2 regions of the Paenibacillus sp. ALJ109b genome follow, and region 2 is predicted to be linked to the other one. Evidence: predicted binding sites of a transcription regulator. Region 2 holds the regulator's gene; the other holds the start of a gene.
The links. Region 2 encodes CtsR, which represses protease genes until heat stress. Its sites were predicted from a motif close to ATGGTCAATAAAGGTCAAACA; they were not measured.
Positions count from the first base shown of each region.

Region 1 (15,112 bases), on a different contig from region 2:
TAAACGACGAAGTAATTTAGCTCTGACACCTGAAGAAGATACACGTGCCTTTACTTCCGTCCTCATCTGATACAAAAATTCAATATATGTTTCGTACTCATCTCCGAATTGCTGCTCCAAGGTGTCACGAATTTCTGCTGCGGCCACAGGTCCTGCTCCAGCGGTTGATATCGCAATGCTCAGTCTGCCACGCCTGACCACGCTTGGTGTAATAAAGGTGCTTCGCTCAGAAGATATGGCGTCATTAACCAGTATACCCGCATCTTCGGCTTCTTGGACAACAGCTGTGTTCACTTCACCTTGGTTCGTTGCTGCATATACGAGAAAGGCCCCCCGCAAATCTCCATTGCGGTAGGACCGGGCTAGCCATTGAATTCGGGAATCATGATGCAATTGTTGTAACGTTGGCGTAACTTCCGGACTAATCACCTTGATTTGCGCTCCCGCATGAAGCAAACCTTTTATTTTACGTTCAGCAACACGTCCGCCTCCAACCACGCAGCAGGATTTCCCTGATATATCCACAAATATTGGCGTGTACCGTTCCATCCCCTTCACTCTCCCGTCCAACGATGAAACGCTGAATACGCATTGGATAAAAAACTGATAATGACAAAGCCGTATCCGATCAGCGTCCATCTCGCCATAATGACTGTGGAAAACTGTTTTCTTCTCTTAAAGATGAAGTATCCCACATAGATGGCTATGGCAAGTCCCGTTGCAATAACCTTGAGATCCAAGAGCAGGCTCCAGCGCGTTTCAGCTACAATGGACAATACCGCGAGTATGATAGAAACACCAAGAAGAGGTGTGCCTATCAGTGTAGCACCATCCATATATTTGCCGATCACTTCGAGACTCGGCAGACGACGTACGGTATCATTCCATTTCTTATTCTTCAGCTTACGGTGCAAGAACAGATATAACAAGGCAAATACAGCACCCACCGTCAGAGCCGCAAAACCAAGATTGGCCAACGTAATATGCATAATAAGCAATCCATGCACAGTCTGCCAGTTATGCAGAGATATCTCACCTGCTGTAAACCACAACCGATTCAACACCGTAACCGAGAAACCAACCACGTTCAGCAATAAAATGACAAATTCGGAACGCTGAATCCGAGTCATTACCAGAGACATCAACACAATACTAAATGAAAAGATAAACAAAAAATCAAACGTGGTATAGATTGGAAAATGCCCTTCAGTTAACATGCGTAAAATGACATGAAATACCTGAAGCGCCCACACAACAACAAGAAACCCTGTGCCTGTCCGCTTCGCCCCCGCATTGCGTCGAATGCAGTCCGAGAAATAGAACAGTAGGCTCAGGGCATACATATAAATTAAAGCTTCATAGATTTGTTCAGCTAGGGTCAAGCTGCCCACCCGCCTTATACGCCTGCCGGAGCATAAGCCGGCACGGGGTCTTGCCGGGAATCGTTAAGATGAACGGCATCCGGTTTGCGCAGAGCCGTCGCATCACTCTGACTTACTTTCTCAGCGGCCACCTCTACTGCATCCTCCAGAGCAAAGATCTGAGTAAACATGCGCAGCGCTTCATCACCGTGCTTGGTACCAGCCATTTCCTTAATCCGGTTAATCGGATCTGTCGTCATTTGATTCACGATGCTTTTCGTCAGACGGCGGATAACTTTACGCTGATGTTCATCCAGTTCAGGCAACTTATTAAACAAACTATCCATCGTTTCTTCATGAATGGAAGCACCTTTTTCCTGCAATGCCCGAATAACAGGACGAACGCCCAAGGTTTTGAGCCATTGATAATAATCTTCCATCTCAAGTTCAATCATTTTCTCGATCTTGGCAGCTTCCACCTTACGCATCTCCAGATTGCTCTCCACGATTCCTTCCAAGTCATCAATATCATAAAGGAATACATTGGATAACTCGCCGATCGCCGGATCAATATCCCGCGGAACAGCAATATCAATCAGGAACAGTGGACGCGATTGACGACGCTTCATGCTTTCTCGAACAACAGTGGCATCCAGTACATATCTTTCGGCCCCCGTCGAACTGATGACAATATCAACCTCGTTCAGTCGCTCTAGTGCCTGTTCCATCGTACAAGGGGTCCCCCGAAACTTCGCTGCCAATTCCTCAGCTCGCGCAAGTGTCCGATTCGCCACAATGACTTCTGAGGCTCCGTTGGTATATAGATGTTTTACTGTAAGTTCACTCATTTTGCCGGCACCCAGAATCAGCACCTTCTTATCCGTGAACATACCAAAGATACGCTTGCCTAGTTCTACAGCAGCATAACTTACAGATACCGCACTCTCTCCGATCGAAGTCTCCGAATGTGCCCGTTTACCCAATGTAACAGCTTGTTTGAACAGCATGTTAAACCAGGTCCCAGTAGCTTTCTCTTCCTGTGCTTTGAAAAAAGCCTGTTTCACCTGTCCAAGAATCTGAGTCTCGCCAATAACCATCGAGTCCAGCCCACAAATGACACGGAACAAATGGCGCATGGCTTGATCATCTTCATATATATATAAGTGTTGCGTAAATTCTTCCCGCGGAACATTAAACCATTGTTCCATGAACGTCCGAATAAAATAACCACACATGTGAAGACGGTCTACCACAACATACAACTCGGTACGGTTACATGTGGCTACGATTACACCTTCCAATACACTCTTGGTCAGCTTGAGCTGCTGCAGCGCTTCAGACAAGTCCTTTTCTGCAAATGTGAATCGTTCCCTAACCTCTACAGGCGCCGTGCGATAATTCAAACCAACGACAACGATGTGCATTGCAAGTTCACCTGCCTAATAAATTTCCAATCAAAGTGTTTTCTACATATGTTCATCCATTTATGATTGACATGGTTAATTATATCACACATCCATAGTATGACTGGGCCATTTTTATGAAATGTTTATGAAATCCCCATGTAAATCATCTTATGCATTGTCATTTATTGTAGTGTCTCACCAATCTTCACCGTTATGCGTTAAATACTTGTTTTAATGATAAAGATTCAGGAAAATCCCATATAAAACAAATAGCCATGGATGGCTCCATGACTATTCAGGTTTGGGATGATCTTCGTTCCATCCCGATATGTGAACATTATTCATGCTGTCGTTATTCAATCACGTTTCTTTGCGTACTTGGTTCCTATATTCTTTCCATTTCAACGAGATTAAAAATAACATCTATCCAAAGGGAATGCAACCCCTTTTAGGAAGATCAAAAAATAAAAGATTCGTGTCCATCAAGCTCCCAAAATCAAGAAATCCCCTTTCGCTTCGGCCTGGAATATGCCAGATCAGAGCATTAGGGGATGGTTAGTTGGGTACTTGTATAATTCACTCTTTTGGGTCAGTAGGCTTCAAGCTCAAACAGCCGTTTCTGGTGGCGCGCAAGCTTTTCATCAATCTGCTGGACTTGATCAGAAGTATAGGCATCCAATCTTGAATCGAGTAACGAATCAACCTCGGCGTATAACCTGTTTATCTCGCGTTCAATATCTCGAGCCTGGAACACACGCTGCAATTCAAGCAACGTATTTTTGTATTCGTAGATGACACGGGTATTCTCGCCGGTCTGCTCCACAATTTTACGGACAACGCCCTGAGTATAAACATACGTCATGGTGAACTCCTCATAAATGCGATGAACAACGCCATCACCCTTAAAGGTCATAAAGAGCTTCCGGACTACGTTCGTCAGATAATGGTTTACCAGGCGGCAAGATAACTCACAGATGTAAAACCCTTCCCTACGGTCAAAAGGGAAATGAACTTCTTCTCCACTCACATCTACGAGCACAATTTCCTGGCAGCCATTCTCCATCACCTTCACTCGTTGATGAATCCGGCCATCTTCTGTCATGCGTAAAAACTGATGCATCTGGGGTTCTGACAATTTCAAAGTGGCTTTAACATACTCTGTAGCTAATCGCTGAGCCATAAAAAATCTCCTCAATTCTTTCCCGATTGTTTTGTTTCCTGCACATGTGGCAGTGATCTCAAAATTCTTCAGGTCGGCAAGGCCGCTACTTTGGTACTGTTACGATTGCACCTATACTCATTATACACTACCGTATAGCTATTTCGCCTCAAAATAAAACAATGAATGTTCACGAAAATCCATAAAATATGGATTAATCCTTGATCGCATCAAAGATCCACCCCAGTTGCTCGCTTCCCTGCATCAAAATGGCGTAATCCCGGTTATCCGTTAATTTCGTTGTCTTCGTGATTTTTCTCAGCCTGTGACTCTTCTTCCACTGTTTCTTGACCGATTCCGGCAAAACGAGTGATGATCTCCCATAACTCTTCTTTACCTAAACCTTCTTCTGATGAAAACGGTACAAACAGATCGCCAGGACGAAGATCCAAAGCTTCTTTGATGACTTTAATATGTTTGGCTCTACGCGTTTTTGGAATCTTGTCCATCTTCGTCGCAACCACTACCAGAGGCAAGCCATGATGGCGGAGCCACTCATTCATCATCTTGTCATCCTTGGATGGCTCATGTCTCATATCCACCATCTGCATGACCAGTTTCAATTCCTCGCGTCCCAACAAGTACTTCTCCATCATTTTGCCCCAGGCAAAGCGTTGCTCTTTGGAAACTTTAGCGTAGCCATATCCCGGGAAATCGACGAAGTAGAGATCCTGATTGATCTTATAATAGTTCAGTTGCTGTGTCTTACCAGGGGTAGAACTTGTCCGGGCCAAGTTTTTGCGATTAATCAAACGGTTGATCAAAGATGATTTCCCTACATTGGACCGCCCCGCCAAGGCAATCTCGGGCAGGCCGTCCTCGGGGTATTGTTCAGGCCGAACGGCACTGATAATAAATTCGGATTGATTTACTTTCATAATGTATCTGTCCTCTCTTGAATCCTGTGCTCTTAATTAGAGCTGCTGTTGGTATTATGCCATGGATTGTTCTATCATACCAAAAAAACCGTTCCAGCGGACGCCAAAGCTTCCGCAGAACGGTTTACTCTTCATACGATCCCTCGTTTAACGGACTACAGGTTTATTCCTGCCTGTTCCACAAGCGCATGTTGCAGCACCTGATCCATATGGGCTACAGGAACAAATTCCACATCTTCTTTGATGCTGTCCGGAATATCCCGCAGGTCCCGTTCGTTATCCTTGGGCAATAATATTTTTTTATAACCAGCACGGTGAGCCGCCAGTGATTTTTCCTTAAGTCCGCCGATCGGCAACACACGACCACGAAGCGTTATTTCGCCAGTCATGGCAATGTCCTTGGAGACATGTTTGTTTGTTAGAGCAGAGATCAACGCAGTCGCCATCGTAATTCCGGCAGATGGTCCATCCTTCGGAATGGCTCCTTCCGGAACGTGGATATGGATATCGTTCTTCTCGTGGAAGTCGGACGGAATGCCAAGCTGTGCAGCTTTGGATCGTGTGTAGCTGAATGCAGCCTGAGCTGATTCCTTCATGACATCGCCCAGTTTACCTGTCAACGTCAGCTTGCCTGTACCAGGTACAACAGTAACCTCGATCACGAGGGTATCTCCACCCACTTCAGTCCACGCCAGTCCCGTCACCGTACCAATCTGATCTTCCAGTTCGGCCATACCATAGCGGAATTTACCCGGACCAAGGTAATCCTTCACTTCATCTGGTGTAATGTTAATCTGACCTTCTACACCAGACACGATGTTTTTGGCCGCTTTCCGACACAACGAAGCCATCTGCTGTTCCAGATTCCGTACGCCGGACTCTCGTGTATATTCACGAATGACACGCAGCAAGCTGTCATCCCCGATATTCAGCTGATCTTCTTCAAGGCCATGGTCCTGTTTCTGCTTCGGCAGCAAATAGTTTTTGGCGATTTGCAGCTTCTCCAGCTCGGTATACCCCGGAATATTGAGCATTTCCATCCGGTCCAGAAGCGGACGTGGAATGTTATGCACTGTGTTGGCAGTTGTAATAAACATAACGTTAGATAAGTCAAACGGCAACTCTACAAAGTGATCACTGAACGTGTTGTTCTGTTCGGGATCAAGAACTTCGAGCAACGCTGCGGAAGGGTCTCCGCGGAAGTCCGAAGCCATTTTATCGATCTCGTCCAGCAGGAACACCGGATTGAGTGAACCCGCTGTCTTCATGCCCTGAATGATACGACCTGGCATTGCACCCACATAGGTGCGACGATGACCGCGAATTTCTGCTTCATCTCGCACGCCACCCAGCGATATTCTGACGAATTCGCGTCCAAGGGATCTGGCGATAGAGCGGGCAAGTGACGTTTTCCCTACCCCTGGAGGTCCAACCAGACAGAGGATCGGTCCTTTAAGCTTTTTCACCAGCTTCTGAACAGCCAGATATTCAAGCACACGTTCTTTCGGTTTTTCCAAACCGTAGTGATCTGCATTTAGCACATCTTCGGCCTTTTGAATATCCAGATCGTCGGCTGTCATCTGCGTCCAAGGCAGTCCCAGTAGCCAATCCACATAGTTGCGGATAACGCCGCCTTCGGCAGAACTTGATGGCATTTTCTCCAGACGATCAATTTCTTTCTCAACCTTTTCCTTCACCTTGTCCGGCAAGTCAAGAGCCTCCATTTGATTTCGGAGTTCCTCAACTTCCCCGGCACGGCCTTCTTTCTCACCCAGCTCTTTTTGAATCGCCTTCATCTGCTCACGCAGATAATATTCTTTCTGGGTTTTCTCCATCTGTTTCTTCACGCGCTGGCTGATCTTACGTTCAAGCTCCAGCACTTCCCGCTCATTGTTCAGGATGTCCAGCAACTTCTCCAGCCGTTCACGAACATCGATGGTCTCCAAAATCTCCTGTTTGTCCTTGATCTTCAAAGACAGGTGACTGGTAATAACATCGGCCAAACGACCTGGTTCTTCAATATCGGACACAGCCGCAAGTGTCTCAGGTGTAACCTTTTTGGACAGATTAATATAATTTTCGAACTGGTTCAGAACTGTACGCATCAGCGCATCCGTTTCTGGATGACTGTTCTCCTCTTCAGGAAGCTCTTGAGCCAGAACCTCATAGTATTCCTCGTTGTCCGTATATTCAATGATTTCAGCCCGTTCCAAGCCTTCCACAAGTACACGAATCGTCCCGTTTGGAAGCTTCAGCATCTGTCTGACCTTGGCAACGGTTCCGATTCTGAAAATGTCCTCTTGTGTTGGTTCTTCAATATTTACCTCGGCTTGGGAACATAGGAGAATCAAATGTTCTTCTACCATCGCTTTTTCTAAAGCCTTGACCGATTTCTCCCGGCCCACATCGAGATGCAGTACCATACTCGGGTAGACGAGAAGTCCTCTTAAAGGCAGTAAAGGAAAACGACGACCTTTCGCTTTGCTCGGTCCCATCGCTTTCGCACCTCCAATGGCTCTCAGGTTGTAGTCATTCATTATTCTATCAAATGTTCACATAAAAAACCAATGAAGGGAAGCGCTTAGCAGCTTCCCGAATCTGTAACCTGTCCTGGACGGGGCAAGTCAGCACGTAAATAGGATGCGGATGCCGGTGGGAAAATCTCCGGTGCAGGTGTCGCTGTCTCCTCCGCAAGGTTGATTTGTTTGGCTTGCTCCTCATTAGGCACCCAGTCAAATACTTCTCGGAATACGTCTTCAACAGTATCGACCGGGATAACACGTAAGCCATCCAGATTTTCAAAGATGGACTGCCAGTTCTCTGCCGGAATAATGACAGTCTTCGCACCCGCCTGGAATGCAGCCTCCACTTTGGCAAGTACGCCGCCGATCGGTTTTACCCGCCCATGAATACTGATCTCGCCAGTCATCGCTGTCTCATGGTCAATCGGACGCCCTTGGATGGCTGATGTAATGGCTGTCGCCATAGCAATTCCTGCAGATGGTCCATCAATTGGCGTTCCACCTGGGAAGTTGACGTGTAAATCATAATCGTTAGGACGAATACCCATGGCCTTTAATACGGTTAACACATTTTCAACCGAGCCTTTAGCCATGCTTTTTCGCCGGAGCGTGCGCGAACCGCCTCCAATCTCTTCTTCATCCACAACTCCCGTGATGTTAATTCGTCCCTGATCTCGAAGAGCCGGAACAGCGGATACTTCGATCTCCAGAATGGTGCCCATATTCGGTCCATATACGGCCAAGCCATTCACAAAACCGATCTGCGGCCGCAAAGGCACCTTGCGATCTGGCCGGGGCTGAATTTGGCTGCTGCCAGCGACCCATTCCACATCCGAAGCCTGCAGCGTTTCACGTTTTTCAGTCAATGCCAGCCCAGCAGCGAGCTGAATGATATTCACCGCTTCACGACCATTGGTTGCATAGCGCTTAACCACATCCACTGCTTCTGGACACGGACTGAATCCGATTTTCTGAACAGCATCTTCTGCGATTTGCCCAATCTCTTCGGGCAGCAATGGACGGAAATAGACCTCCATGCACCGCGAGCGCAAGGCTGGAGGCAGTTCATGGGGCGAACGAGTCGTCGCTCCGACAAGACGAAAATCGGCTGGCAGACCATTTTGAAAAATATCGTGGATATAAGCAGGAGTATGCGTGTCTTCCGAGTTATAGTACGCACTTTCCAAAAAGACCTTGCGGTCCTCCAACACTTTCAGCAGTTTATTCATCTGGATGGAATGCAATTCACCAATCTCATCAATAAAAAGCATCCCTCCATGCGCTTTCGTAACGGCACCGGGTTTCGGCTGAGGAATACCAGCTACGCCCATCGCTCCTGCTCCCTGATAGATCGGATCATGCACTGAACCAATCAAAGGGTCAGCAATACCCCGTTCATCAAAACGCGCCGTTGTGGCGTCGAGTTCCGTGAATTTGGCATCGGCCTTGAAGGGAGATGACGGATTCTTTTTGGCTTCTTCCAAAACCACCCTTGCCGCAGCTGTTTTACCTACCCCTGGAGGTCCATATATAATGACATGCTGAGGATTAGCACTGCATAGTGCGGCTTTAAGGGCGCGAAGTCCGTCTTTTTGCCCTACAATGTCATTAATGGTTGCCGGACGTGTCTTCTCTGACAGGGGCTTGGTGAGTGAAATGGAGCGCAACTTCCGCAGCTTCTCCAGTTCCTTGCGGGATTCACGCTCAACCGCACCGCGATTCGTTTTCTGCCCACGAAGCAAATTCCAGAAATACAAACCGATCACCACACCAAAAAATAACTGAATCATCATTATGACCATACCAAATTCCATGTCTCAACATCCTCCTGTTCTATCCCTATTCTCATATGAGATCATGCTAATACTTGGTAGTATAGCCTTTTCACCGAGACGTAAACGGGTGATCGGGAAATTGTATGTTTGAGAACAAAAAACAGCCCGTCAATGATGACGGACTGTTACATAACGATATATAAATCAATCAGTGCGAGCGGCCAGGAATAACGCCTGTCGTTTCATAGGACTCCACGATTTTGTCGATCTCTTTTTTCAATTCCTCAACCATGATTTCTTCCGGAACTTTACGGATCATTTTACCATGACGGAACAACAAGCCTTCTCCACGTGCACCGGCAATACCGATATCCGCTTCCTTGGCTTCACCCGGACCGTTAACGGCACAACCCAACACCGATACTTTGATCGGCACCTTGAGTTTGGAGATATACTCTTCCACTTCATTCGCAATGGAGAACAGATCGATATCCAAACGCCCACAGGTAGGACAGGAAATCAGCGTAGCTGCATTGGAAATTAGACCAAAGGTTTTGAGCAGGTCACGAGCGACCTTGATTTCCTCAACCGGGTCTGCACTAAGCGATATCCGCATCGTCGAACCAATACCCATCGATAACAAGGCACCCATACCGGCAGAACTTTTGATTGTACCAGAGAACAACGTACCCGCCTCGGTAATGCCCAGATGCAACGGATACGGAATGATTTGAGCTGCTTTGGTATACGCCTCAATCGCCATCGGCACATCCGATGCTTTGAGAGACACGATGATATCATGGAAATCAAGTTCTTCCAGAATACCAATGTGATAAAGTGCACTTTCTACCATAGCATCAGCTGTTGGGTAACCATATTTCTCAAGCAAATGGTTTTCCAGAGATCCTGCGTTTACCCCGATTCGAATCGGAATACCCTTCTCTTTACAAGCTTTCACGACTTCCTCTACTTTTGCACGTTTACCGATATTGCCGGGATTAATCCGTACTTTATCGATGCCGTTCTCAATCGCAAGGAGCGCCAGTTTATAATTAAAATGGATGTCCGCTACGAGCGGGATATTAATCCGTTTTTTGATTTCCTTGATGGCTGCTGCAGCTTCCTCATTGTTCACCGTTACACGCACCACTTGACAGCCTGCTTCTTCCAAACGCAAAATCTCTGCCACGGTCGCCTCAACGTCTGCCGTTTTCGTTGTACACATGCTCTGGATGATGACTTCGTTGCTGCCACCAATCGTTAAGTTACCCACTTTTACGGGTCGTGTATCTTGTCTTAAAAACATGAGTGATTTCTCTCCCCACAACGTCAAAGCTCCACCCTGACAGAGACATGAATTCGCCTTCTGCCAGGAGTGGAGAACTGACAAGTCTATATTTCAGTGTTGAAACGGAATATTAACCTTTAGTTAGGCACTTTCTTCCTGCTTGTCGTCCTTGGATTGGCTTAGTTCAGGCACGACTCTCTTCTCAACGACTTCTTCGGTAATGACACAGTTCGTAACATCATCACGGGAAGGTACTTCGTACATAATCTCAAGCATAATGCCCTCGATGATTGCGCGCAGACCACGTGCACCCGTGTTTCGTTTAATGGCTTCCTTCGCAATCGCCAGTAATGCTCCTGGTTCAAACACCAGATTTACATTATCCAGTTCAAGCAATTTTTGGTATTGTTTCGTAAGCGCATTTTTTGGCTCGGACAAAATCCGTACCAGTGTATCTTCGTCCAGCGGCTCCAAAGTGGAGATAACTGGCAAACGGCCTACAAACTCCGGAATCAGACCGAATTTCAGCAAGTCTTCCGGCAATACCATACCCAGATATTCACCTGGTTTAAGATCTTTTTGTTCCGCAACGGTGTTAAAGCCGATGACTTTTTTACCGATCCGGCGTTTGATCATTTGCTCGAGACCATCGAAGGCACCGCCACAAATAAACAAGATGTTGGTGGTATCAATCTGGATGAATTCCTGATGTGGATGCTTACGACCACCTTGTGGCGGTACAGAAGCTACAGTTCCTTCCAGAATTTTCAGGAGCGCTTGTTGAACACCTTCACCCGATACATCACGTGTAATGGATGGGTTCTCGGATTTACGCGCTACTTTATCAATTTCATCGATATAAATAATGCCGCGCTCTGCTTTTTCCACATCATAATCAGCAGCTTGAATCAGCTTGAGCAGAATGTTCTCTACATCTTCGCCGACATAACCTGCTTCCGTCAATGAAGTTGCATCAGCAATAGCAAAAGGAACATTAAGGATTTTGGCCATCGTTTGCGCAAGCAACGTTTTACCAGAACCCGTAGGTCCTAACAGCAAAATGTTACTTTTTTGCAATTCAACGTCCTCAATCTTGCTTTGTGTGTTGATCCGTTTATAGTGATTGTAAACCGCTACAGACAAAGACTTCTTCGCCTGATCCTGTCCGATGACGTACTGGTCAAGGATGTCGCGGATTTCTTTCGGTTTTGGAATATCTTTGAGGTCCAGTTCTTCGTCATGACCGAGCTCTTCCTCTACGATTTCAGTGCACAGTTCGATACATTCATCACAAATGTAAACGCCCGGTCCAGCGACCAGCTTGCGCACCTGTTCCTGAGATTTACCGCAAAAAGAGCATTTCAATTGCCCTTTCTCATCGTTAAATTTAAACATGAAACCACCCCTTTAGGAATTGATCGGTCTGCTGAGCACCTGGTCAATAATGCCGTACGTTTTGGCTTCTTCAGCACTCATGAAAAAGTCACGGTCTGTATCCCGCTCGATTTTCTCAAGGGGTTGACCTGTACGATCGACGTATATTTGATTCAGTTTCTGACGTGTTTTAATAATCCATTCTGCGTGAATTTTGATATCCGCAGCCTGTCCTTGAACGCCGCCAAGCGGCTGATGAATCATCACTTCGCTGTTAGTCAGCGCATATCGTTTGCCAGGAGCACCGGCTGTCAGCAATAACGAGCCCATGCTTGCTGCCATACCTACGCAAATGGTCGATACATCCGGCTTGATATATTGCATCGTATCGTATATACCCATCCCTGCGGTGACAGAACCACCAGGTGAATTAATGTACAAGCTGATATCCTTCTCAGGATCGTCGGCTGCCAAAAACAAAAGCTGCGCTATGACAAGATTGGCTACATCGTCATCAATCGCACTGGTTAAAAAGATAATGCGATCCTTCAGCAAACGCGAATATATATCGTAAGACCGCTCGCCTCGATTGGTTTGTTCAACAACCATTGGCACCAGACTCATGAGACCAACCTCTTTTCTACATGTAATTAGACATAGGCTACCTGTAAAGCAAACCCAAATTCATTCTAACACGTTCCTGTGACAATGTCATTTTTCACAAGTGGTGTCAAGACAGAGTGAGTTTACTTTTTTGCCTGATCATATTTAACCATGTTTTCTATGTATGTGCAAATCGGAGCAATCCTATGCCGTTTCACCTTTTTTTATTTGCAGGAGAACCATAGGACGTTGAATGTGCATAACCAATGTCACAACGAATCCCATCCATATTATTACTGAATCCTCTATAAAATGGATGCCATAATTTAAAAATAAGGCACGCAATGATTCACGTGCCTTATCGTTTATTCAGCTGTTCATTACATAACAGCTTGTCTTATTTTTCGTCAGCTTCTGCAGCTGGAGCTTCAACAGCTTCAACGACTTTGCTGTTCTCAACGAGAACATCGATCGTTTTACGCAGTTTCACTTCGTCACGAAGGCTGTCCAGGGAACCATTACCCTCGAGAATGCCACGAATCTCTTCAGCAGGACGCTTGTAAGACTCAGCCATTTTTTCGAGTTCTTGGTTAACTTCTTCGTCAGACACTTCGATGTTTTCCGCTTTACCAACTGCTTCAAGAACCAAGTTGTTACGAACACGTTTGGAAGCATCTTCCTGCATTTGTCCTCTCAGGTCAGCTTGTGTTTGACCGGAGAAGCTCAGGAACATTTCCAGGTTCATACCTTGGTTGCGCAGACGGTTGTCGAAATCACGCATCATGTTTTGTACTTCGCTGTCAATCATTGCAGAAGGAATATCCACTTCAGCATTTTCAGCCACTTTTTCTACAACAGCATTTTCTTGAGCTGCTTTGGCTTCATCTGCTTTGCGGGATTCCAATTGCGTTTTCAGGTCAGCTTTGTACTCTTCAAGCGTATCGAATTCGCTAACATCTTTTGCAAACTCGTCGTCCAGTTCAGGAAGTTGTTTACGTTTGATTTCATGTACTTTCACTTTGAATACCGCTTTTTTGCCAGCCAGTTCAGCTGCATGGTAGCTCTCTGGGAAAGTTACTTCAACGTCTTTGAAGTCGCCTGTGGAAAGACCCACAACCTGCTCTTCAAATCCTGGGATGAATGTGTTGGAACCAAGTTCCAGGGAATAACGCTCAGCTTGTCCGCCTTCGAACGGTACACCATCAACGGAACCGTCAAAGTCGATTACAGCAACGTCGCCGTTTTGTGCAGCACCTTCGTCGATAACAACGAGTTCTGCGTGACGTTGTTGAAGACGCTCGAGCTCTTCAGTCACTTCTACATCCGTTACTTCATGTTTGGCTACAGCAACTTCAACGCCTTTGTAGTCACCCAGTGTAACTTCAGGTTTAACGGTTACTTTCGCTTTGAACTTGAATACTTGTCCTTTAGCGAATTGCTCGACATCTACGTCAGGACGATCAACCGGGAAGATATCCGTTTGGTCGATTGCTTCTGTGTAAGCTTCAGGAAGCAAAATGTCAATTGCTTCTTGATACAAGCTTTCCACACCAAAACGAGCTTCGAAGATCGAACGTGGAACTTTACCTTTACGGAATCCAGGTACGTTTGCTTGTTTAACTACTTTATTAAAAGCTTTGTCGAGTGCTGCAGTTACACGATCTGCACCCACTTCAACCTCAAGAACCCCAAGGTTCTTCTCTATCTTTTCCCAAGTTGCTTTCATTGTATACTTTCCCCTCCAAAATTCGCATGTTCACGTAGGCAATCACGTACAAAATAACCATTTTAGTATAAACAAGATTAGATTCTTTTTCAAGGGGAATCCCTTGATACGGTTTGAGGAAAACGTTTCCGGGTCCTATTGACCATCCAAACCGGCAGAAACAAACTGCTTCATCGATCGATATGCTTGCTCCAGACGAAAGCGCATCGCCCCTGTCACAGCATACATTGAGCGAGTATCTTCCTCGTCATGCGAACCGCCCAGACTGTCTGCAACGGTCATATGTAGAGCAGCTGCCCATATATCTGTCATGGAATCATTTTCTTCCAGCATGGACAGGTAATCACGGGTTCCGTACACGGCCATGACATATTGAATCCACAGTTCTTGTGCAAAATAAAAGAGCGTAGGTTCATGAACCTCCGTCTGATCTGCTACCCTTTCAAGAATCTGAACGATCTGAATCGGGAAATCCTCAGGTCTCAGCGGAACTGTATCAATCTCCACTTCAACCGGCTCTTCCCCACGAGTAAACGCAATAATGCCTTGAACACCTCGGCGTCGTAATGTCTGAAGCACACGGAACTGAAGTAAAGGATGCAGTGTCTTGTCTTTGAGCCAACCGGTAAGCGAATCATCAATTTCTGGCCGATCGAGATATGCAAGCTGCTCCAGCGCCAGCATCGTTTGTTCAGATAAAGGTTCCTCCATCACGGTACGAAGAAGTTTATCCGCATAGCCGTCATCCTGCTCAAGCTTGGATCGGGCATGTTGACGTGCCATGTCCTCTTCGCTGATTTCCTCTTCCTCACGCTCTTCACGAACCTCGGGTAAATCTTCCCCATAATGAGGGAATGCAGCTTCAAGCCATTCGAGCAGGGCTCGCCATTCGTCGTAATGCCGTTCTTCCTGCCCTTGGCATTGCAGCAAAAAGCGAAGCAGGTCCATCGCTTCACCATA
Region 1 covers NZ_JAAIFP010000031.1:36,580-51,691, forward strand. Annotated here, with positions in the region: gene G3352_RS26245 (precorrin-2 dehydrogenase/sirohydrochlorin ferrochelatase family protein) at 1-549, opposite strand, end outside; gene ccsA (cytochrome c biogenesis protein CcsA) at 555-1,382, opposite strand; gene hemA (glutamyl-tRNA reductase) at 1,397-2,785, opposite strand; gene G3352_RS26260 (non-ribosomal peptide synthetase module) at 3,357-3,947, opposite strand; gene yihA (ribosome biogenesis GTP-binding protein YihA/YsxC) at 4,211-4,864, opposite strand; gene lon (endopeptidase La) at 5,020-7,359, opposite strand; gene lonB (ATP-dependent protease LonB) at 7,446-9,200, opposite strand; gene ispG (flavodoxin-dependent (E)-4-hydroxy-3-methylbut-2-enyl-diphosphate synthase) at 9,370-10,467, opposite strand; gene clpX (ATP-dependent protease ATP-binding subunit ClpX) at 10,591-11,844, opposite strand; gene clpP (ATP-dependent Clp endopeptidase proteolytic subunit ClpP) at 11,857-12,447, opposite strand; gene tig (trigger factor) at 12,824-14,152, opposite strand; gene G3352_RS26300 (hypothetical protein) at 14,288-15,112, opposite strand, start outside.
Region 1: clpP (ATP-dependent Clp endopeptidase proteolytic subunit ClpP) is a predicted target of CtsR. The motif match lies at 12,637-12,657, and genes of this name have one in related genera.

Region 2 (15,112 bases):
AGATCGTTCGAGATGGGCGGTATTGCGGGAGTAGCCACATGGCCAGAATATAGACGCAAAGGCTGGGTAGCTGGGCTGTTGAAGCATGCGCTGGAGGAAATGAACCGTAACAAACAAAGTATATCGTTTTTGCATCCGTTCTCTTTTGCATTTTATCGCAGATATGGATGGGAGACGTATGTTGAGTTTAAACGATATAAAGTGCCTACAGCTCATCTGCCTGCGAAAAAGGCAACCCTTGGAACAATTCGCCGTGGTGATCCCGGACTCAGCGTATTAAAGGAAGTATACAGTGCGTATGCTGAGCGCTATAACGGAACTTTGATCCGGGATGATGCGAGATGGGAGAACTCAGTTCTCACTAATGGAGCCAACCAGAAAGTCGTATATTATGATGAAGCTGGTAAAGCACAAGGCTATGTTTTATATGAGGTTAAGGAAAGAAAGTTTACCATTAGAGAGATCATTTATCTGAATGAAGAGGCAAGACAAGGTTTATGGACCTTTATTGCCAACCATGATTCTATGATTGAGGAAGTCACTTTACAGGCACCAGCCAGTGATATGCTTGCTTTTCAATTAGATAATCCGCGGATTCAGCAGGAAATTGTACCTTTCTTCATGGCACGTATTGTGAGTGTAGAACAATTTATTTCACAGTATCCTTTTGCGAGCCCAGACTCACCAGTACAGATTAATCTCCAGGTAGAGGATGCACACGCACCATGGAATGAAGGGGTATGGCAGTTGAATGTGGCGATGAACGGTACAGCTTCGATTTGGAAAACATCGGAGCCGGCTGCTAAAGATCAGACTGTTAAAGTAGACATTCAGGCGCTCACAGCAATACTGATGGGGTATCGCAGGCCCTCAGAGATGGCTCAAATAGGTAGAATTGAAGGGCCGAATGGAGCGATTAAGGCTCTGGAACAAGCGATTCCTGATCGGGAAACGTATCTACTTGATTTTTTCTGATCCTCATAGAGTAACGAATATTCTAGGATCAATTTTGTAGATTAACTTGTATAGCATTACGTTGCTAGTATGAGACAAATGGACTTCTCCAGCTATTTTGGAGAGGTTTTTTTGTGTCAGCCGAATATTTCGTGTAAAATCGTAAAAAATGAATAGTGCTCCCTCTTGGCAAAACCACAAAATATGCTATAATGTATATAAAGTCAAAGAAAGTCAAAGTCAACTAAAGGTTAAATACTTACGTAGCTTTCTTTCTGCAATCCGGTGGTGGGAGCCATTTTAGAGGTAGTGCACATCAGCGGATAAAAGCAATATTAAAGGACCTTCGAGCGTCCTTCGCTCTCCCGTTAAAGACCGTTGAAGATCAGTTTCGCTGTTTCCTTGATTGGTTAAATGGGTTGAGAAGGTGTACTCTGTAGGGGCGTGTGGGTCCTTATTGACTTAACGTTTCAGACAGTGGAGGATGAGTGGATGCGTAATATCTCTGATATTATCGAACAATATCTGAAGAGTATTTTGCATGAAAGTCCCGAAGGAATGGTCGAAATTCAACGTAATGATCTGGCTGACCAATTTTCATGTGTGCCTTCCCAGATCAATTATGTCATCAGCACCCGATTTACACTCGAAAAAGGTTACCTTGTAGAGAGTAAACGTGGCGGCGGCGGTTATGTTCGCATACAGCGGATTGAATTGCCGGCTCACTCGGCTCTGCATAACCATTTGCACCATAGTATTGGAGATGAGATCGGGCAGACAGCTGCCGAAGGTCTGATCTACCAACTGGAAGAAGCACGTTTCTTAAGCAAAAGGGAAGCCGGGTTGATGCGGGCAGCTGTATCGAGAGAGATTATATTGGTCAAACTTCCTTACCGGGATCAAATTCGTGCCAGAATGTTAAAGGCGATGTTAATATCTTTGCTCGGTAAATGAAAACTATCGGGATCAAGGGGGTACATCATTGTGCTGTGCCAAGAATGCAACAAACGTCCGGCAACACTCCATTTCACGAAAATCGTGAACGGAGAGAAGACGGAATTCCATATTTGTGAGTCATGCGCTCGTGAAAAAGGGGAAATGATTCCCGGAACATCCAACGGATTTTCCATTCATAACTTATTGTCCGGGTTGCTTGATTTTGAGCCTACAGGCAAAAATGGCAGTGCAGGAGCAACACCTGCGCAATCCCTTCGTTGTGAAGAATGCGGGATGACCTATTCACAGTTTAGCAAAATCGGCCGCTTTGGCTGTAGTTCTTGTTATAAATATTTTGACAGTCGTTTGGACCCGCTATTCAAACGGGTTCATGGTAGCACTTCCCACGTGGGTAAAGTGCCTGCACGAGCTGGTGGCCGCATCAAGGTGAAACGACAGATTGCTGATCTGAAACGGGATCTTCAGGAGAGTATAACGCAAGAGGAGTTTGAAGAAGCTGCTCAAATTCGTGATCAGATCAGGGAACTTGAAAAAGAAATAGCTCAGGAGTAAAGTTTGTGATGAGTAGGAGGGATGCGTAATGCCTAATCTTCGTTTTACAGAGAAGGCGCTCAGCGACTGGATGCGCAGTGATGCGGCTGATTCCGAAATCGTCATTAGCAGCCGAGTCCGGATCGCACGCAACCTGCAGCATTATCCGTTTCCGATGCTGGCTTCCAATGAGCAATCGGAAGAAGTGCTGAATAAGCTGAGCGAAGTACTTCAGTACGATGACGTTCATGCCTTTGGAGATTTTCATACCTTGGATCTGATTGATATCGATGACCTTGACAAACGGGTGCTGGTAGAGAAACATCTGATCAGTCCTAGTCTTGCGAACGAATCCAGAAATGGTGCTGTTATTCTCAGTGAGGATGAATCTGTCAGTATTATGATTAATGAAGAGGATCATCTTCGTATCCAGTGCCTCTATCCGGGGTTCCAGGTGAAAGAAGCCTGGGAGAAAGCTTCCGCCATAGATGATGCTTTTGAAGCGCATGTGGATTATGCTTTTGATGACCGCAGAGGATATTTAACCAGCTGTCCTACGAATGTAGGTACAGGTGTAAGAGCATCTGTCATGATGCATTTGCCCGCTCTGGTGATGACACAGCAGATTGGCCGCATTCTAACCGCAGTCTCCCAAGTCGGACTGACTGTACGGGGAATTTACGGTGAAGGCAGTGAGGCGATGGGTAACCTGTTCCAGATCTCGAACCAGATCACACTGGGACAGACGGAACAAGAAGTCATCGATAACCTGCATAGTGTTGTGTTACAGATGATTGGGCATGAGCGAACTGCTAGAGAACGGTTAATTACGGACTCTAGACTCCGAATTACCGACAGGGTTATGCGTTCATACGGCATACTGTCCCATGCAGCCATCGTCGATTCGAAGGAAGCTGCACAGCGTCTGTCTGATGTTCGACTTGGCGTAGATCTCGGCTTGTTGGACGGCTTGTCCATAACCGTGATGAACGAGTTGAATGTGATGACACAGCCGGGCTTTTTGCAGAAAACATTTGGGGAAGACATGCGGACAGATGAGCGTGACATATATCGGGCTCAGTTGATCCGTGATACGATCAGTGCAGCCAATCAATCTTAGGTTGATCAAGAGTTGTTTATAAAGGTTTCACGTCGCATCTGCGGCTTTTTATATAATAGAGCATTTCTATAAATGAATGCTGAATGATTTTATTCGCAGCATGGCTGCAAACAAAAATGATATGAAGAATACGGTGGGATCCTTTTAACAGCCCCCGTTTTATCCAAAACCATGGAGGTGCAGGAGATATGATGTTTGGAAGATTTACGGAACGGGCCCAAAAGGTGCTCGCATTGGCGCAGGAAGAAGCTGTCCGTCTTGGTCATAATAACATCGGTACAGAGCACATTTTGCTCGGCCTCATTCGTGAAGGCGAAGGCATCGCAGCCAAAGCGCTGATCGGCCTGGGACTCGGATTGGAAAAAATTCAAGATGAAGTAGAAACGCTGATTGGCCGTGGCCAAGAGCAACCTACGAACATTGCATATACGCCTCGTGCGAAAAAAGTAATTGAATTGTCTATGGATGAAGCTCGCAAATTGGGCCATACCTATGTAGGCACAGAGCATATCCTGCTTGGATTGATTCGTGAAGGCGAAGGGGTTGCGGCACGTGTGCTGAACAACCTGGGTATTAGTTTGAACAAGGCACGTCAACAAGTACTGCAACTGCTTGGCAGCAGTGAAGCCGTATCCAGTCATAACGGTACACCTGCCAATGTCAGCACACCAACACTGGACAGTCTGGCACGTGACCTTACGGCGTATGCCAGAGAGAACAACCTGGACCCAGTGATTGGACGTAGTAAAGAAATCGAACGTGTTATTCAGGTTCTGAGCCGTCGTACCAAGAATAACCCGGTACTGATCGGTGAGCCAGGTGTAGGTAAAACGGCCATCGCTGAAGGACTTGCACAAAAAATCATCGCCAACGAAATTCCGGAGACTTTGCGTGACAAACGTGTCATGACCTTAGATATGGGTTCGGTTGTCGCAGGTACAAAATATCGTGGTGAATTCGAAGATCGTCTGAAAAAAATTATGGATGAAATTCGTCAAGCGGGTAACATTGTCCTGTTCATCGACGAATTGCATACCCTGATTGGTGCAGGTGGAGCAGAAGGTGCAATTGATGCTTCGAACATTTTGAAACCGGCTTTGGCCCGTGGAGAATTGCAGTGCATCGGTGCAACAACACTGGATGAATACCGCAAATATATCGAGAAAGATGCTGCCCTGGAGCGCCGTTTCCAACCGATCACGGTGGATCAGCCTTCTCCAGAAGAAGCAATTCAGATTTTACACGGCTTGCGTGATCGTTACGAAGCGCATCACCGGGTGAAAATTACAGATGAAGCGATTGTGCAGGCTGTTAAACTGTCTGATCGGTACATTACAGACCGTTTCCTACCGGACAAAGCGATCGACCTGATTGATGAGGCGGGCTCCAAAGTAAGATTGAACTCTTACACGATTCCACCAAACCTCAAACAATTGGAAAGCCGTCTCGAAGATATCCGTAAGGAAAAAGACGCAGCGGTTCAAAGCCAAGAATTCGAAAAAGCAGCAGCTCTGCGTGACACGGAACAAAAAATCCGTGAAGAGCTGGATGTAACGAAGAACCAATGGAAAGAAAAACAAGGTCGCACGGATTCTGAAGTAACGCCTGAGGATATCGCGCAAGTGGTAGCCAACTGGACTGGAATTCCGGTGAACAAGCTGAAAGAAGAAGAAACACAACGTTTGATGAACCTGGAGTCTATTCTTCATGAACGTGTCATTGGCCAAGATGAGGCTGTGAAGTCCGTCAGTCGTGCAGTTCGTCGTGCTCGGGCCGGATTGAAAGATCCTAAACGTCCGATGGGTTCATTTATCTTCCTAGGTCCTACCGGGGTAGGTAAAACCGAGCTGGCTCGTGCTCTGGCTGAAGCGATGTTCGGCGATGAAAATGCAGTGATCCGGATCGATATGTCCGAGTATGGTGAGAAGCATTCCACTTCCCGACTCGTCGGAGCGCCTCCGGGATATGTTGGATACGAAGAAGGTGGGCAGCTGACAGAGAAAGTTCGTCGCAAACCTTACTCCGTCGTCCTGCTCGATGAAATCGAGAAAGCACATCCGGAAGTATTCAATATCTTGCTGCAAGTGCTTGAGGATGGTCGTCTGACGGATTCCAAAGGTCGCGTTGTTGACTTCCGAAATACGTTGATTATTCTGACATCCAACGTGGGTGCTGAAGCGATCAAACGTAACTCTACACTCGGCTTCACAGCAGTTGTGGATGCAGGTGCGGATTATGATAACATGAAGGGTAAAGTCATGGATGAGCTGAAGAAAAGCTTCCGTCCAGAGTTCCTTAACCGGATTGATGAAATTATCGTGTTCCACTCTCTTGAAGAGAAACACATCGCTGAGATTGTTACACTGATGAGTGAGGAGCTTCGGAAACGGCTACGTGAATACGAGGTTGACTTCGAACTCACCGACAATGCCAAGGATTTCCTTGCCAAAGCTGGCTTCGATCCAGCTTACGGTGCGCGTCCGCTTCGTCGGGCGATCCAAAAGCATATCGAAGACAAATTGTCTGAAGAGTTGCTCACGGGTAATGTAACCAAAGGTGATTCATTGCTAATTGATGAAGAGAACGGGGCATTGTCTGTAACGAAAAAAGACGTTGTTGTTCCTTCCACTGAGGAAATCGAAACGAAATAAGTGTCACTTAACTAGTGACATAACTACTGAGTCTGATGTATAAAACAAAAATCCTTCCTGGCTTAAGTCGGGAAGGATTTTTGTGTTTTTGTGCCAGTCAGAGCCCCAAAGCTGTTGTTTATCAGAAAACAAAATTTGAACTGGCTACGAACATGTGTAAAGTTTGCGATAATCCTTTACGAAAAATCTCAAACAATGGTAAACTTTTATTAACCCTGCACGTCAGGGAGTTTAGGCAAAATTCGTCGAAAAATGCAAAATGCTGTTATAAAATAAATCCTAGGAGTGCTGAAGTGGCCAAAGTTAAAACCAAGTTTCAGTGTACGGAATGCGGCTATGAAGCCCCCAAATGGTACGGCAAATGTCCGGGTTGTCAGTCTTGGAATTCGATGGTGGAAGAAACCGAAACGGTGGTCAAAACACAAGGAAGAAATTCCCCTCTTTTTGAGAGTAAAGATAAGCCACTTCCCATCATAGATATAGATAGCGGTCAGGAACCGCGTGTACAGACTGGAATTGAAGAGCTGAACCGGGTTTTGGGCGGCGGAATTGTTCCAGGATCTCTCGTTCTGGTGGGCGGAGACCCCGGAATCGGAAAATCAACATTGATGTTGCAAACATCTCATGCATTGACTCATTCAGGTTTGCGCGTGTTATATGTCTCAGGCGAGGAATCAGTTAAGCAAACGAAATTGCGGGCTGACCGTCTGGGTGCGCTGTCTCCTGAGTTATATGTACTATGTGAGACCAATATGGAGCGGGTTGAGGAAGCGGTGGAGCAGATCCAGCCGCATTTTCTAGTCATCGACTCCATTCAGACCGTATATCTGCCAGAAGTCACCAGTGCTCCCGGCAGTGTAGCTCAGGTAAGGGAATGTACATCACGGTTCATGCGGATCGCCAAAGGGCGAGGCATTGCAACCGTACTTGTGGGGCATGTTACGAAAGAAGGTGCTATTGCCGGTCCACGTATGTTGGAGCATATGGTGGACTGTGTTCTTTATTTTGAAGGAGAGCGGCATCATACGTATCGCCTTTTACGTGCGGTCAAGAACCGTTTTGGTTCGACCAATGAGATCGGCATTTTTGAAATGGGCGAAGATGGACTTCGTGAAGTAGGCAACCCTTCTGAGCTCTTTTTGTCAGAACGTCCACTGGGTGTGGCGGGTTCTACCGTAGTTGCCAGCATGGAGGGCACACGTCCTCTGCTTGTGGAATTGCAGGCATTGATTTCAACCACACATTTCCCTTCTCCCCGACGTATGGCAACAGGGGTAGATCTCCATCGATTAAACTTGATTATTGCGGTACTGGAGAAACGAATGGGCATGTTCTTGCAAACACAGGATGCTTATCTAAACGTAGCTGGTGGTGTGAGATTAGATGAGCCGGCAGTAGATTTGGCGGTTGCTGTAAGTATCGCATCCAGCTTGAGAGATGTACCGACCAAGCCAGATGACGTCATCTTTGGGGAAATCGGTTTGACGGGTGAGGTTCGGGCCGTTTCACGGGCTGAACAACGTGTGAAAGAAGCTCAGAAATTGGGCTTCAAGCGTGTCATTTTACCAGAAAAAAGCTTAAAGGGCTGGAAACATCCTCGCGGGATACAACTGATCGGTGTGAATACCGTGGCAGATGCACTAGCGGTTGCTTTAGATTAGGGGGCATAACAAGATGAAAGATTCGAGCCAACTGGATAATATGAACGAATTGTTAAGGCTGATCGCACCAGGTACACCTTTCCGCGAAGGTCTGGAGAACGTGCTGCGCGCCAAGACGGGTGCACTGCTGGTTGTAGGATACAGCCCTGAAGTAATGGAAGTGGTGGATGGAGGATTCTCGATTAACTGTGATTTCTCCCCGAACTATCTGTATGAACTCGCCAAGATGGATGGTGCCATCATCCTAAGCGAGGATTTAAAGCGTATCCTATACGCCAATACTCAGCTCATTCCTGACTCATCCATTTCTTCATCTGAGACGGGGATCCGTCACCGGACGGCTGAGCGTGTCGCGAAACAAACAGGAAAATTAGTCGTATCTATATCGCAGCGCCGGAATATTATCACCTTATACCAAGGAACACTACGGTATTCCCTCAAGGAAATTGGGGTTATCTTGACCAAGGCGAATCAAGCGATTCAAACCTTGGAGAAATACAAAGCTGTTTTGACGCAGTCGCTTACGAATCTGAGCGCCTCCGAGTTTGAGGAACTGGTGACGATTCCTGAGGTGGTCAATGTCATTCAGCGTACGGAAATGGTTATGCGTATCAAAACGGAAATTAAGCGTTACATTCATGAACTCGGCAACGAGGGTCGTTTGATCTCTATGCAGATGGAGGAACTCGTCGGTACAACAGAAGAGGAAGCATGGCTACTGTATAAGGACTATGCCCGTGATGACAGTGATGACAGAATCCGTGAGATTATCGTTGGTCTGAAAAGATTGTCGGACGATGAATTGCTGGATGCACATCATATCGTACGTCTGTTGGGATATCCTTCATCAGCGGCTACATCCGAAGATTCGGTTGCACCTCGCGGATATCGGGTATTAAACAAGATACCCCGCCTGCCGAATGTCATCATCCATAACCTGGTGGATCAATTCGAACAATTGCCTCATGTCATTATGGCTACAATTGAAGAGCTGGACGAAGTGGACGGGATTGGAGAGGTACGCGCCCGAACCATTAAGGAAGGTCTCAAGCGTTTGCAGGAGCAGATGTTTATTGACAGACAAATGTAAGGGTTTGCCTATAACGGCTTGAAAATAATGAGGTGAAACAACGATGTTAACCAGATTCATTCCGAATCTCTTTACCTTGGGTAATCTGTTTCTTGGAATGATGGCAATCCTGCTTTCAATTGATGGGAATTATAGTTTGGCTGCCATTTTGGTCATTATTGCGATGTTGTTGGATGGTCTGGATGGCCGTGTGGCACGTGCGCTTAATGCCCAGAGTGAGTTTGGTAAAGAGCTGGATTCTTTGTCGGACATGGTTTCATTTGGTGCAGCTCCAGCTCTGATTATATTCATGGTCTCGTTTCAGGACGCAACTCCGGTTCTCGCCTGGATCGCAACCGCAAGCTTTCCAATTTGTGGGGCTATCCGGCTTGCCCGGTTTAACGTTCGCCCCGGCATCCCCGGGTACTTCACAGGATTGCCGATTCCAGCGGCCGGAGGGGTTCTGGCAACACTGTCCCTCTTTAACAAGGATATCGGTCCTGTAAGTATGATGATTGCGACGTTGCTGTTATCTTATCTGATGGTAAGTTCGCTGAAATACCCCAACTTCAAAAAGGTTGGTCTGCCGCGCAAAGCGATTTGGATTGCACCTTGGGTTATCGTCTTTGCGGTAGTGGTGGCGGTCATGTTTCCAGAACAATTGTCCAAATTGATCTTTATTCCACTTGTGTTATACGCTCTATATGGGATGAAGCATAATATGCGGACGGCAGCCTCACGTAACCGAGCCAAAAAGCGTAAAGAAGAGAAGTCTTCCCGTCCTTCCGATCGCTAGGTAATCCAGTATTCTGGAAAATACAAAGAAAGCACGTACGCTCCTGACAGGAGAATGCGTGCTTATTTTTGTTTTTCAAATCTATACGGTAACTTAACCATTTGCAACGAAATACGTATTGTTTACGACAAATTGAACATCCCTAACGTCGAACATTTCTGTGACTCGTGATTTACGACCTCTTCCATGTTGATGTCCAGTAGATTGCAGAGAGCCGACATATAAAACAGGTTCCGCCCCAGTTCAGAGCTGATTACCTCTTTGCAATTCTCGCACAATTCACCTTCCACATGCGTTTCCAGCAGGCCTTTTGATTGAGCAATATCGCTCTCAGGGGCATATTTCTGCTTGGTGGCGTGCAGCTCAATGCAGCCGCATTCGGTAATGGCCTTGGACACGGCACGGTTGACAGAGGCGCCGGCTTGTCCTGTTTTGGACAGTACATCAATCAGGCTGCGATGACGCAGCAACAGCTCGGAAACTTGATCCTGAAAAGCCTGTAAACTTAGCGTACTCATTTTGCTACTCACCTCGGGATATGAATTGAATTCATTATATGCCAATAATTTACCTTCTTTCAACTGACGATTGCAACATTTCCAAAAAGTTCTTCAAAAGCAGGATTAGCAATCTGGGAATTGGATCATACTGGATATAAAGATGAAGATATATTGAAGGAGGTGCAGGGACTTATGTGGAAAAAAGGCATTTTAACTTTTACAGGATTGTGCGGTGCATGGTTCGGCTACACGGCATATCATCTGGCAGGAAAATCCGTCCCTTGGATGGCTGAATGGATTCAATCAGCAGGATTGTTGGGGGTTGGGGTATCAACCCTACTAGGTGCTGTATTGTTTATGTCCATGTGTAACATCGGTGGAACATTAATGGCAACCAGACTGCATAATAGTATTGATTCTTTGGCCAAAGTACCGATGAAAGAATTGGCTGCAGGTGCGGCGGGTACAGTTGCAGGACTGCTGGTGGCCTTGCTGTTATATCCTTGTGTGGCATGGCTTGGGACGGCTGGAGAGGTGCTTCAGGTGGCGCTGACGGTCGTAAGTAGCTATACAGGCTATATGCTTGCCATGGCGAAGAAAGACGATCTGGCGGCCTTCTGGATGTCAGGACGCTGGGGTCATCCCGAGGTAGATGAGGAGAGACGGCTGGAAGAGCACAAAATTTTGGATACCAGTGTAATTATCGATGGTCGCATCGCGGATATATGCAAAACCGGATTTATCGAGGGAACGATTGTAATCCCGGAATTCGTTCTGGAAGAATTGCAGCACATTGCCGATTCATCGGACTTGCTCAAGCGGAACAGAGGACGGAGAGGGCTTGATATTCTGAATAAAATTCAGAAGGAATTGGACGTCAAAGTTCTCATTTACGAAGGTGATTTCGAGGAAATTTCCGAAGTGGACAGTAAACTGGTCAAACTCGCCAAGGTGCTTCAGGGCAAAGTTGTCACCAACGACTTCAACCTGAATAAGGTCTGTGAACTGCAAGGCGTATCCGTGCTAAACATCAATGATCTCGCCAATGCGGTTAAGCCGGTGGTATTGCCAGGTGAGGAGATTATGGTGCAGATTATTAAGGATGGTAAGGAACACGGTCAAGGTGTAGCCTATCTGGATGATGGCACGATGATTGTTGTGGAAGGCGGACGCGAGTATATCGGCATGATGATGGAAGTGCTGGTGACCAGTGTGCTGCAGACGTCAGCGGGACGAATGATTTTTGCCAAGCCGAAACTGTTGGAAAAAGCCCAATAAAGCGGTATGATGGGTAGTGTATCGTTAGAGTTTATAATATAACTGTATTATATCTCCGAACGGTAAACTGACAGACAAGGCAGGGATTGCGGCATGGATAAAGGGTGGGGTGTTGTCATTGTGGCGGCAGGTCGGGGGACCCGGATGGGAACAACCGAGAGTAAGCAGTTTCTGCTGCTGCAGGACAAGCCCGTTTTCATACATACGCTTGAAGTGTTTGCGGCTATGGACGAGGTCAGCGAAATGGTGCTGGTCACGGGAGCTGCCGATGTTGAACGCAGCCAGGATTGGGTAAAAGAATACCGACTGGAATCACGTGTCCGTGTCATCCCCGGAGGGAAAGAGAGACAGCATTCGGTCCACGAAGGCCTTAAGGCACTAGGGACAGACTGGGTCCTCGTTCACGACGGGGTACGTCCTTTTATAAACCGTGAGCAGATTATGGGATGTATGAAGGCCGCTATGTCGGGTGGAGCAGCTGTACTGGCCGTTCCAGTGAAGGATACGATCAAACAAGTAAATGCGGATGGAATCGTTACGGCGACGCCGGACCGCAGCAGTCTGTGGAGCATTCAAACCCCGCAGGCTTTTCGTCTTTCTTCCCTGCTGCTTGCGTACGAATCGGCGGACCGGGACGGATTTCTAGGAACGGATGACGCAATGCTGGCTGAACGCCAGGGAATGTCGGTCAAGGTTGTGGAAGGCAGTTATACGAATATCAAATTAACGACGCCGGAAGATTTGGAATACGCCGCGTTTTTGCTCAAGGGAGAGAAGAAGCGATGATACGTGTAGGACAGGGATTCGATGTACATCAACTGGTAGAGGGACGCCCATGCATTATTGGCGGGGTCACGATCCCTTATGAAAAAGGACTGCTGGGTCACTCGGACGCAGACGTGCTGCTGCATGCCATCAGTGATGCCATTCTTGGTGCGCTTGCACTTGGGGATATTGGCAAACACTTCCCGGATACCGATCCGGAGTTCAAGGATGCGGATAGCCTGAAACTGCTGGAGCATGTGTGGCAGTTGGTGAAGGATCGTGGATACCGTCTGGGGAACATCGATTCAACCATAATTGCACAGAAACCGAAGATGGCACCTTATGTTCCGCAGATGGCCGAGGTTATTGCCAAGGCACTTGAAGCGGATGTAACTCAGGTGAATGTCAAAGCGACAACAACAGAGCAACTCGGATTCCCCGGACGGGGAGAGGGTATAGCTGCCCAATCGGTTGTTTGCCTTGTTCGCGTGTGATATCATCAACCAATTAGAGACGGAGGGGATATTATGAGCACCGAAGTTCGCGTGCGCTACGCGCCGAGTCCAACGGGACACCTGCATATCGGGAACGCCCGTACGGCGCTGTTTAACTATTTGTATGCCAAACATAATAACGGCAAATTCATTATTCGTATTGAGGATACGGACGTGAAACGCAACATTGCCGGTGGTGAGGAAAGTCAGCTGAAATACTTGAAATGGCTCGGAATCGAGTGGGACGAAAGTATTGATGTCGGCGGCGAGTACGGACCATACCGTCAGACGGAACGTTTGGACATTTATCGTAAATATACGCAGGAACTGCTGGACAAAGGTCTGGCTTATCGTTGTTATTGCACGGAAGAAGAGCTGGAGCAAGAACGTGAAGAACAGACAGCACGTGGAGAAACTCCGCGTTATTCGGGTAAACACCGTGATCTGACACCGGAGCAACAGAGCGCATTTGAAGCGGAAGGCCGTGTGGCGAGTATTCGTTTCCGTGTACCGGAAGAACGCATCTATACGTTTGATGACATGGTCAAAGGAGCAATCTCATTCAACAGCAAGGAATCCGGCGACTTCGTTATTGTGAAAAAAGACGGCATTCCCACGTACAACTATGCAGTTGCTGTGGATGATTACCTGATGAAGATCTCTCATGTCTTGCGTGGCGAAGATCACATCTCTAACACACCGCGTCAACTGATGATTTATGAAGCGCTTGGCTGGGAGCCGCCGCAATTCGGTCATATGACGTTGATCGTGAATGAAAACCACAAAAAGCTGAGTAAACGTGACGAGTCCGTTATTCAGTTTATTGAACAATATGATCAGCTCGGCTATTTGCCTGAAGCGATGTTTAACTTCATCTCCCTGCTTGGCTGGTCCCCTGAAGGCGAAGAAGAGATCTTCTCGCAGGAGCAGTTAATCTCCATTTTTGATACGAAGCGTCTGTCCAAGAGCCCGGCGGTATTTGATACTCACAAGCTGGCTCACTTGAACAACCACTACATCAAAAATGCGGACCCGGATCGCATTGCCGAAATGGCGATTCCACATCTGCAAAAAGCGGGACGTATTGCCGCTGAGCTGTCACCTGAACAGAAAGAATGGGCATATACGCTTGTTCATCTCTACCAGGAGCAAATGAATTCTGCCTCCGATATCGTGGAATTGTCGGAAGTGTTCTTCCGTTCCCACCTGGAGTTGGAAAGTGAAGGAGCTGCTGTACTGGCTGAGGAGCAGGTACCAATCGTTCTGAAGGCATTTGCAGATAAAGTACAGGCTAGCGACGAATTTACACCAAGTAAAATGGCTGCGCTGATCAAAGAAGTTCAGAAAGAGACCGGATTTAAGGGTAAACAGTTGTTTATGCCGATTCGTGTAGCTCTGACAGGACAGACTCATGGCCGTGATCTGAACCAAACGATTGTACTGCTTGGCCGTGATACGGTGATTGATCGATTGCATGCTCAGGTAAAAGGCGCATAAGAAACGCCCCTATTAGAGTCTACTTTGGACTTAAGGATAGAACTTCGTTTATACCGATATGAAGGAAGATTGTTGTCAGTCCATAACCTTTTCGCTATAATAGCAACACAAAGGTTAAATGGTATGATTTTATCATTCATCATAAAAACAGCAAAGACCGGGAGAAGTAGGTTGAACCGGACAGATTCAGAGAGGATGGCCCCGCAGTAAAGAACAGGATTCTTTGCTGCGGTGGCTGTGAGCCATCCGCTGTCCGTCAGTCGAAATGCACCCGTGAGCTGCATAGCCGAATCCGGCCCCGCCTCTCGTTATGTAGGAGAGAGGAAAACGTCAGGATAGGTTGTGACGGTTGGTTCCCGTTACGGAACTGTTGAGGGTTCATTCTTGTGCAAGGACATGAGGCGGCTATAACAGGCAGCCTAGTTCTTGTATGTTAAGGCATGAACCGAGCAGAGTGGGACCGCGATAAACGCCTCTGCAGCTTAATAGCTGCAGGGGCGTTTTCTATTTAGGTCGAGTCGGAAGTACACTACCATGAGGGCCGCGCCGTCCGGTAAGCCGGAGGACGAAGACCTGAACAAGAGGGGAACGAGCATGTTCAAGAAGATCAGATCAGATATCCAGGCGGTGTTTGAAAACGATCCGGCGGCCCGGGGATGGTTTGAAGTTGTATTTACCTACTCGGGGCTGCATGCGATATGGGCGCACCGGGTGGCACACTTTTTATACAAGCGGAAATGGTTTTCTTTCGCCCGGTTCATTTCACAGGTCAGCCGTTTTATGACAGGCATCGAAATCCATCCCGGCGCTACGATTGGCAATCGGTTGTTTATTGACCA
Region 2 covers NZ_JAAIFP010000010.1:416-15,527, forward strand. Annotated here, with positions in the region: gene G3352_RS12725 (GNAT family N-acetyltransferase) at 1-975, shown strand, start outside; gene G3352_RS12730 (CtsR family transcriptional regulator) at 1,447-1,908, shown strand; gene mcsA (protein-arginine kinase activator protein McsA) at 1,939-2,463, shown strand; gene mcsB (protein-arginine kinase McsB) at 2,492-3,562, shown strand; gene G3352_RS12745 (ATP-dependent Clp protease ATP-binding subunit) at 3,751-6,213, shown strand; gene radA (DNA repair protein RadA) at 6,507-7,874, shown strand; gene disA (DNA integrity scanning diadenylate cyclase DisA) at 7,888-8,964, shown strand; gene pssA (CDP-diacylglycerol--serine O-phosphatidyltransferase) at 9,008-9,739, shown strand; gene G3352_RS12765 (nucleoside triphosphate pyrophosphohydrolase family protein) at 9,862-10,257, opposite strand; gene G3352_RS12770 (PIN/TRAM domain-containing protein) at 10,432-11,517, shown strand; gene ispD (2-C-methyl-D-erythritol 4-phosphate cytidylyltransferase) at 11,611-12,303, shown strand; gene ispF (2-C-methyl-D-erythritol 2,4-cyclodiphosphate synthase) at 12,300-12,776, shown strand; gene gltX (glutamate--tRNA ligase) at 12,810-14,273, shown strand; gene cysE (serine O-acetyltransferase) at 14,868-15,112, shown strand, end outside.